One region of the Streptomyces sp. BBFR2 genome, then DNA from elsewhere that is predicted to be linked to it. Evidence: riboswitches for the same ligand, from Rfam matches in the RefSeq annotation. Region 1 holds a riboswitch; the other holds the start of a gene.
The links. Region 1 has a riboswitch for cobalamin ahead of cobN (cobaltochelatase subunit CobN). Riboswitches for the same ligand answer to the same signal wherever they lie in the genome.

Region 1 (4,863 bases):
TCGTCCAGCAGGCCGATGACGTGCGGGAACGCGTCGCGGAAGAAGCCGGAGATGCGGAGGGTGACGTCGATGCGGGGGCGGCCCAGCTCCTCCAGGGCGATGGGCTCCAGGCCGGTGACGCGGCGGGAGGCGTCGTCCCAGACGGGGCGGACGCCGAGCAGCGCGAGGGCCTCGGCGACGTCGTCACCGGCGGTGCGCATGGCGCTGGTGCCCCAGAGGGAGAGGCCGACGGAGGTGGGCCACTCGCCGTTGTCGGTGCGGTAGCGCTCCAGGAGGGAGTCGGCGAGCGCCTGACCGGTCTCCCACGCGAGGCGGGAGGGGACGGCCTTGGGGTCGACGGAGTAGAAGTTGCGGCCGGTCGGCAGGACGTTGACGAGGCCGCGCAGCGGGGAGCCGGACGGGCCCGCGGGGACGAAACCGCCGTTGAGGGCGTGGACGGCGTGGTCGATCTCGGCGGTGGTGCCCGCCAGGCGCGGGACGACCTCGCGGGCGGCGAAGTCGAGGATCGCGGCGACCTGTTCCGGCTGTCCGGCGGCCACGGCCGCGACGGCGGACGGCGCCCAGTCGGCGTCCTCCATCGCCTGGACCAGCTCCCGGGCTCGCTCCTCCGCCTCGTCGGCGGTGGTGCGGGTCGCGGCGGACTCGTCCAGGCCCAGCGCCTCGCGCAGTCCGGGCAGCGCGGACGTACCGCCCCAGATCTGGCGGGCGCGGAGGATCGCGAGGACGAGGTTGACGCGTGCCTCGCCGGTCGGGGCGGCGCCCAGGACGTGCAGACCGTCGCGGATCTGGGCGTCCTTGACCTCGCAGAGCCAGCCGTCGACGTGGAGGAGGAAGTCGTCGAAGCCGTCGTCGTCGGGGCGGGCCTCCAGACCGAGGTCGTGGTCGAGCCTGGCGGCCTGGATGAGGGTCCAGATCTGCGCGCGGATGGCCGGGAGCTTCGCCGGGTCCATGGCGCTGATCTGCGCGTACTCGTCGAGGAGCTGTTCGAGCCGGGCGATGTCGCCGTACGACTCGGCGCGCGCCATCGGCGGGACGAGGTGGTCGACGAGGGTGGCGTGGACGCGGCGCTTGGCCTGGGTGCCCTCGCCCGGGTCGTTGACGAGGAACGGGTAGACGAGGGGGAGGTCGCCGAGGGCGGCGTCGGGGCCGCAGGCGGCGGAGAGGCCCGCGTTCTTGCCGGGCAGCCACTCCAGGTTGCCGTGCTTGCCGAGGTGGACCATGGCGTCGGCGCCGAAGCCGCCGTCGTCGGCGGAGGCGGCGATCCAGCGGTAGGCGGCGAGGTAGTGGTGGGACGGCGGCAGATCGGGGTCGTGGTAGATCGCGATCGGGTTCTCGCCGAAGCCGCGCGGCGGCTGGATGAGGATCAGCAGATTGCCGCGGCGCAGGGCGGCGAGGACGATATCGCCCTCCGGGTCGCGGCCCGGCTCGTCCACGTGGCTGCGGTCGAGGAACATCTCGCCGGGCGGCGGGCCCCAGTGCCGCTCGACGGCGTCGCGCAGCTCCTGCGGCAGCGTGGCGTACCAGCGCTTGTAGTCGGCGGCGGGGATGCGGACCGGGTTCTTGGCGAGCTGTTCCTCGGTCAGCCACTCCTGGTCGTGGCCGCCCGCCTCGATGAGGGCGTAGATCAGCTCGTCGCCGTCGCCGGAGGCGAGACCGGGGACTTCCTCGTCGCCGAAGTCGTAACCCTCCTCGCGCAGGCGGCGCAGGAGGGCGACGGCGGAGGCGGGGGTGTCGAGGCCGACGGCGTTGCCGATGCGGGAGTGCTTGGTGGGGTACGCGGAGAGGACCAGCGCCAGCTTCTTCTCCGGCGCCGGGATGTGGCGGAGCTTGGCGTGGCGGACGGCGATCCCGGCGACGCGGGCGGCGCGCTCGGGGTCGGCGGCGTACGTCGGCAGACCGTCCTCGTCGATCTCCTTGAAGGAGAACGGGACGGTGATCAGGCGGCCGTCGAACTCGGGGACGGCGATCTGGGTGGCGGCGTCCAGCGGGGAGAGACCCTCGTCGTTCTCCTCCCAGGCGGCGCGGTTCCCGGTCAGGCAGAGCGCCTGGAGGATCGGCACGTCGAGGGCGGCGAGCGCGCCCGCGTCCCAGGACTCGTCGTCGCCGCCGGCGGACGCCTCGGCGGGCTTGGTGCCGCCCGCCGCGAGGACGGTGGTGATGATGGCGTCGGCCGGGCGCAGCGCCTCGATCAGCTCCGGTTCGGGCGCGCGCAGCGAGGCGACGAAGAGCGGCAGCGGCCGGCCGCCGGCCTCCTCGATCTTGGTGCAGAGCGCGTCGACGAAGCCGGTGTTGCCGCTCATGTGGTGGGCGCGGTAGTAGAGCACCGGGATGAGCGGGCCGTCGATGTCCGTACGGGCGGCGGGCCGGGCCAGTTCGCCCCAGGACGGGGCGGGCTGCGGCGGTTCGAAGCCGTGGCCGGTCAGCAGAACGGTGTCGGAGAGGAAGCGGGCGAGGCGGCCGAGGTTCTCCGGCCCGCCGTGCGCGAGGTAGGCGTGCGCCTCGGCGGCGATGCCGACGGGGACGGTGGACGCCTCCATCAACTGGGCGTCCGGGGCCTGTTCGCCGGTGAGGACGACGACGGGGCGGTGCTGGTCCTCGGCGAGGAGGAGGTTCAGGCCCTCCTCCCAGGCGCGGATACCGCCGAGGAGACGGACCACGACGAGGTCGGCGCCGTCGAGCAGCGCGGGGAGTTCGGCGAGGTCGAGCCGGGCCGGGTTGGCGAGCCGGAACGGCACGGGGCCGTCGGCGGCGCGGGCGCTGAGGAGATCGGTGTCGGAGGTCGACAGCAGCAGAAGCATGCGAGCGCAGAGCCTTCCTCGGGGTATCCGCGCCCCGGGTGGTTCGTTGGACGGCGGGAGTTCCTGACTCACCCGGCGGCTGCCGGGCTCACAGTGGCGGGACCGCGCCGGACTCTCACCGGGCTTCCTCCCTGAGGGCCGCCCCGCGTCGGGAAAAGCCCTCGTCGCCGTCGCCGGCGTCGGCGGGCCGGCTGACCCACCGGAGTGAATGGTAAGGGCTGCCCCGCCGCCACGGGAGCGGGCCTTCGGATCGACGCACGAGGTCAGGGGGCGCCTTGGGGGCGCGGCGCGATCCATCGTGGGTTGCCCTTACGGGATGTCCCTATGGGGCGGCCCGGGCGGGATGGCCTTACGGGTCGGGCGCACGGATGCCTTACGGGGTGCCCCTGCGGGGAGGGGCGGCTGGATGGGCGGGGGGGTCGGGCCCGTACGGGGTGTGCGGGGCCGAGCCCGTACGGGGTGCGGGGCCGAGTCCCTAAGGGGTGCGGGGCGTGGGCCCTGCGGGGTGGCCTTACGGGGTGCCCCTGCGGGGAGGGGCGGCTGGATGGGCGGGGGCTCGGGCCTGTACGGGGTGCGGGGCGGAGTCCGTACGGGGTGCGGGGCGTGGGTCCTGCGGGGTGGCCTTACGGGGTGCGGGGCCGGCCCGGGGTGGAGTGCGGGGCCGGCCCGAGGTGCGGAGCCCCTTGCGGGCGGCCGTACGGGGTGCGGGGCCCCGCGCGTACGGGGTGCGGGGCGGCCCGGGGCGCGGGTTCGGCTCCGGTGGGGCGGCGGCCAGGGCCGTGCGGCGGGCGGGGCGGGCATCCTCGGGTGGCCTCACCGGGGGCGGGCCCTCGGGGGCGGGGCCCTCGGACTTACGGGGTGCGGGCCCGGTCCGAAGCGCGGGTTCCCCGTCCGGGGGCGTGGCTCCGGAGGTACAGGGCTGCGCGCGGCCCCTACGGGACGCGGGCCGTTCCCCGTAGAGGGCGGGTGGCCGCTGCGGGATGCGGGTCCGGGCCCCGTACGGGCATCCCGGACGGGGCGCGTGCGAGGTGGTGGGTGTCCGGGCCGGTGGGCGGGGCGGGCCCCGGGGCGCCGTCGGCCTTCGGGGGGCGTCGGTATGCTCGCGGCCATGCCGCCCTCCCCCTCGAACCGGCCCTCCGGGGCCCAGCCGCCGCTGCGTGAGCGCGGTGACGCCTGCCCGGGAGCGCTGCGGCTGCACACGGCGGCGGACGGTGCGCTGGCCCGGGTACGGGTACCCGCCGGGGAATTGACGGAGCGTCAGGCGACCGCGTTGGCGGACGCGGCGGACCGCTTCGGGGACGGCGGGCTCTCCCTCACCTCGCGCGGCAACGTGGAGCTGCGCGGCCTCGGCGACGGCTGCGGCGGCGACCTGGCCGCGCTGCTGGCCGACGCCGGTCTGCTGCCCTCCGTACGCCATGAACGCGTCCGCAACATCGTCGCCTCGCCGCTCGCCGGACTCGACGGCCGCACCCCCGCCGACGTGCGGCGCTGGGCCCGTGAGCTGGACGGAATGCTCTGCGCGCAGGAGTGGACGGCGCGGCTTTCGGGCCGGTTCCTCTTCGTCCTGGACGACGGCCGGGGCGACGTGACGGGCCTCGGCGGAGATGTGACCTTGATCGCAGAAGACGCGGAAGACGCGGCAGGCGCGGGGGGAGCGGCGGGCGCGGCCGACGCGGGGCCGGGGGGCGCTCCCGGGGCCGCCCCTTCCGCTCTCCTCTTCCTCGGCTCCCCCGACGGTACCGGTGGCGCCCCGGCGGCGCTGCGGGTCGCGGGCGCCGACGCCGCCCGTGCCGCGCTCGCCGCCGCCCGGGTCTTCCTCGACGCCGCCGACGCGAGCGGCAGCGGCGCCTGGCGGGTCCGGGATCTTCCGGGGGGCGCGGCGCCGGACGCGCGCGCCGTCGGCGAACGACTACGCGCCGCCGGGGTCCCCGCCGCGTACGTACCGCCCGGCACCGTCCCGGACCGGCCGGAAGGCGGTGCGCCGTCACCCGGACCCGTCGAAGGGCCCGGCGGGCGCCGCACGCTGAGCGTCCTGGCGCCGCTGGGGCGGCTGACCGGCGCGCAG
Region 2 (4,863 bases), 2.0 Mb from region 1:
GGCGGTGCCCTTCTCGCCGCGGACGAGGACGCCGCCCACCGCCGGGCTGACGGCGTTCAGCAGCAGCGCCAGCCGCAGGTCGTCCATTCCGACGACGGCGGTGAACGGATAGCGGGCGCTCATGTGGCGATCACTCCTTCATGCGAGGTGCGGCCGTCACCGGCCGCCCGGTCCGTGCCCTCGGGCACCCTTGCGTGACGTCCTGGCGCCCTACGCGCCCTCACGGCGCCCCCGGCGGGACGAACGGCAGCCCCGGCGGGACGCCCTTCTCGATCAGCCGCAGCAGCGCACCGGTGTCGGCGTGCTCCTCGATCAGGTCGCCGAGCCGGTCCAACTGCTCCTCGCGCAGCGCGCCGAAGCTGGTGTCCGGCGCCGGGACGAACGCCCGCCCCGCGTCCGCCGCCACCCGCGCGAGGAACGCCCGCCGGAACGCGTCGCTCTCCAGCGACCCGTGCCAGTGCGTCCCCCACACCGACCCCGACCGGCAGCCGTCCAGCGGCCGCCCGGCGTCGTCGGTGAAGAACGGCTCCCCGCCGCTCACCTCGGCCACCCCGTGATGGATCTCGTACCCCTCGGCTGCCGCGCCCAGCGCCGTACCGACCGGCCTGGCCAGCGTCTTCTCCACCGCGAACCGCACCCGCAGCGGCAGCAGCCCCAGGCCCGGCACGGTGCCCGCCCGGGACTCCACCTCGTCGTCGATCACCTCGCCGAGCATCTGGTAGCCGCCGCAGATGCCCAGCACCGGACGGCCCTCGGCGGCGCGCCGGGCGACCGCGTCGGCCAGCCCCCGCTCCCGCAGCCAGGCCAGCGCCCGCACCGTGCCGCGGGTGCCCGGCAGCACCACCAGATCCGCGTCGGCCAGCTCCTCGGCGCGGTCGACGAACCGCACCACCACGCCCGGTTCGGCGGCCAGCGCGTCCACGTCCGTGAAGTTCGACATCAGCGGCACCGCCGCCACCGCGACCCGCAGCACGTCCGCGCCGTGCGGCGGCGCCACCACGGACTCGCGGACCGCGCCGCGCAGCGACACCCGCAGCCCGTCCTCCTCGTCGATGCCCAGCCCGTGCGTGAACGGCAGCACACCGAGCGACGGACGCCCCGTCAGCTCCCGCAGCATCTCCAGCCCCGGCTCCAGCAGCGTCACATCGCCGCGGAACTTGTTGACGAGATACCCGGCGATCAGCGCCTGGTCCTCCTCGGCCAGCAGCGCCGTCGTCCCGAAGAACGACGCGAACACCCCGCCGCGGTCGATGTCACCGACCACCACCACCGGCAGCCGCCCGGCCCGCGCGATCCCCATGTTGACGATGTCGGTGCGCCGCAGATTGATCTCCGCCGGGGAGCCCGCGCCCTCACATATCACCACGTCATGGGCGCGCCGCAGCTCGGCCAGACACTCGGTGACGGTGCCGAGCAGCTCCTCGCGGCCGGCCGGGCGCGCACCGCTCCCGGGGCGCCCGAAGTACCCCCGCGCGCTCATCTCGCCGACCGGTTTGCCCAGCAGCACCACCTGGCTGCTGCGGTCCCCGCCGGGCTTGAGCAGCACCGGGTTCATCAGCGCCGACGGCTCCACCCGGGCGGCCGCCGCCTGCATCGCCTGCGCCCGGCCGATCTCCGCGCCGTCCCGCGTCACGAACGAGTTCAGCGACATGTTCTGCGCCTTGAACGGCGCGACGTCCACGCCCTGCCGCACCAGCCAGCGGCAGATCCCCGCCGTCACCACGCTCTTGCCCGCGTCGGAGGTCGTCCCCGCGATCAGCAGTCCGCCGCCCGTCACCGCACCCCGCCCTTCCGCCGGGCGAGGGCCGGACGCACCGCGCCCGCCAGCAGCCGCCCGGCCACCGTCACCGTCAACGCCCCCACGCTCACCCGCCGCGAGAGCCGCACCGCCCGCGCGATGTCCTGTGTCGCCACCGCACGGCCCCCGCCGTTCAGCCGCGGCCGGTGCTCGACACGCCCGCCGTACGCCAGCGTCCCGCCGAGCCGTACGCCCAGCGCGCCCGCGAACGAGGCTTCCACCGGGCCCGCGTTGGGGCTCGGATGCGCGCCGCCGTCCCGCCGCCAGGCCCGCAGCGCGCCGCGCCGGTCCGGGGCGGCGAGCACGGTGAGCGCGGCGGTCAGCCGGGAGCCGGGCCACCCGGCGACGTCGTCCAGCCGCGCCGACGCCCAGCCGAACCGGCGGTGGCGCGGCGACTTGTGACCCACCATCGCGTCGAGGGTGTTCACCGCCCGGAACGCCACCAGCCCCGGGACACCGCCGACGGCGCCCCACACCAGCGCGCCCACCACCGCGTCCGAGGTGTTCTCCGCGACCGACTCGACGACCGCCCGCGCCATCTGCGCCTCGTCCAGCGCCTGCGGATCCCGGCCGCACAGATGCGGCAGCCGCCGCCGTGCCCGGTCGAGGTCCCCGGCGGCCAGCGCGTCGCCGACGGCCCGCGCCTCCCGGCCCAGTGAGGTACCGCCCAGCACCGACCAGACGGTGGCGGCGGTCAGCGCGGTGACGGCGGCGGTCCGTACGGGGGAGGGGGCGGGCGCGGTCCCGCGTACCGCGCGGGTCAGCAGCGTGGCGCCGGCGGTCGCGCCGCCCGCGCAGAGCAGGGTATGGACGGCGCCGGCACCGCGGTGGTCGCGCCAGAGCCGGGCCTCGACGGCCGCCGCACCGCGCCCGAAGGCGGCCACCGGATGGCCGCGCCGCGGGTCGGCGGCGAGCAGATCACCGAGAAAGCCCAGGACCGCACCGCACGCGTAGCCGGCGTGTTCGGCACGCATCGGATCAGACCGCCGTCACGCCTCGGAGGGACTGCGGCAGGGAGGATCTGGCAGGGCGGCCGGGCATGGCGGTATGTCCTCACTCAGGGTCCGCGCCCTGGTTCGACGTGACGGCGACAGGAGTCTCCTGGCTTCCCGGATCGGCGCGTCCCCCGGCCTTCCAGTCCTGGCGTGCGCCCGTCGGGCGTGCACGGGGCGGACCGTGACCTTCGTCGGAGGTGCGCTCCCCGGTGACAGTGGCGGGACCGCGCCGGATTCACACCGGACTTCCTCTGCTGTCGCCGATTGGCGTGGGAAGTCCACCACGCCCCGCCAACCCCGTCAACTCACCCGTGACCTGCGACGCCGTGGTATCGCGGGCCATGTGGCAGAGGCCACAGGACCGGCACGACGCACGGCGCCCGGCCACCGCTCAGGTGCGGTGACCGGGCGCCGGGTACGCCGTGCCGGACGGGTCAGGCGGCGACGATCAGATAGATGCCGTACGCCACCGCCGCCGCGCAGACCGCGTAGGCGGCGAGGCCGCCGATCCGCGCGCCGGCGCCCGGGGCACCCGCCGTGGCGGGCGCGCCCTCGGTCCGGGTACGGGCCGTGCCGACGATGCCGACCGTGAACAGGCCCACGATCCCGACCGTCACCACCAGGGTGACGCCGAAGACCTGGCCGAGAGCTGCCCAGTCGATGCTCATGCTGCGGTTCCTCAGATTCGGGCGGTCAGCCGGCGGCTGTCGCGGTCTTGGCGCGCGGGGCGCTCGCGGCGGGGGCGGACTCCTCGCCCTCGACGGGGTTCAGCGACCCGGCCGGGGGAGGGGAGACCGTCTGGAGGGCCGCGGTGACCACACCGGGCGGCTCCGTGAACTCGGTCTCGTTGACGTTGTTGTGGTCGATGGGCTTGCGGCGGGACGCGGCCCAGATGGCGCCGCAGATGCCGAGCGCGAGGATCGCGACGGCCGTGACGCCCCAGTCACCCTGGTCGGCCAGGAGCGCGGCACCGGCGGACACCAGGCCCGCGGCCGGCAGCGTCAGGCACCAGGCGACGACCATCCGTACCGCCGTCGACCAGCGCACCACACCGCCCTTGCGGCCCAGACCCGAACCCATCACCGAACCCGAGCAGACCTGGGTGGTGGAGAGCGCGAAGCCGAGGTGCGAGGAGGCCAGGATGGTGGCCGCGGCGCCGGTCTGGGCGGCGAAGCCCTGCGGCGGCTGGATGTCGGTGATGCCCTTGCCCATGGTGCGGATGATCCGCCAGCCGCCCAGGTACGTCCCCAGGGCGATGGCCATACCGGCCGAGGCGATGACCCACAGCGGCGGGTCGGAGTGCGGGGCGACCACACCGCCGGTGATCAGCGCGAGGGTGATGACACCCATCGTCTTCTGCGCGTCGTTGGTGCCGTGCGCCAGCGAGACCAGCGCCGCCGAGGCGATCTGCCCGGCGCGGTAGCCCTTGGCCGTCTCCTGCTCGTCGCGGCCCCGGGCCAGCCGGTACGTCAGCCGGGTCGCGGCCATCGACGCGATACCGGCGACCACCGGGGCGGCCACGGCCGGGATCAGGACCTTCATCACCACGGCGCCGCCGTGCACACCGCCGGTGCCCACGGACACCAACGTGGCGCCGATCAGACCGCCGAACAGGGCGTGGGAGGAGCTGGAGGGAAGGCCGGCGAGCCAGGTGAGGAGATTCCAGACGATCGCGCCGACCAGACCGGCGAAGATCACTTCAGGTCTGATACCGGCGCTTTCGTCGATGATCCCGCCGGAGATGGTCTTGGCGACCTCCACGGACAGGAACGCGCCGACGAGGTTGAGGACCGCCGACATCGCCACCGCGATCTTGGGCTGCAGCGCGCCGGTGGAGATGGTGGTGGCCATGGCGTTGGCCGTGTCGTGGAAGCCGTTCGTAAAGTCGAACACCAAGGCCGTGACGATCACGATCCCGATGAGAAGCGTGATGTGTTCCATTCACCCAGGCAATCAGTTCGATGGTCAGTGACGCCGGAAACGTACGAAGGGTGGGTGAACGGGAGATGAACGTGGCCGGGCCCGGTAATGACGCCGTCGCAGTGTTCGGAAGGAGGTATCTCACACGTC

Region 2: another riboswitch for cobalamin. It lies ahead of ACGH2B_RS22545 (cobalamin biosynthesis protein); the one in region 1 lies ahead of cobN (cobaltochelatase subunit CobN).

What each region holds. Positions count from the first base shown of each region.
Region 1 is NZ_CP172415.1:3,585,111-3,589,973, reverse strand. Features, by position in the region: gene cobN (cobaltochelatase subunit CobN) at 1-2,798, opposite strand, end outside; cobalamin riboswitch at 2,836-2,956, opposite strand; gene cobG (precorrin-3B synthase) at 3,907-4,863, shown strand, end outside.
Region 2 is NZ_CP172415.1:5,542,845-5,547,707, forward strand. Features, by position in the region: gene ACGH2B_RS22535 (putative cobaltochelatase) at 1-123, opposite strand, end outside; gene ACGH2B_RS22540 (cobyric acid synthase) at 221-1,777, opposite strand; gene ACGH2B_RS22545 (cobalamin biosynthesis protein) at 1,774-2,772, opposite strand; cobalamin riboswitch at 2,893-3,046, opposite strand; gene ACGH2B_RS22550 (hypothetical protein) at 3,228-3,461, opposite strand; gene ACGH2B_RS22555 (anion permease) at 3,487-4,734, opposite strand.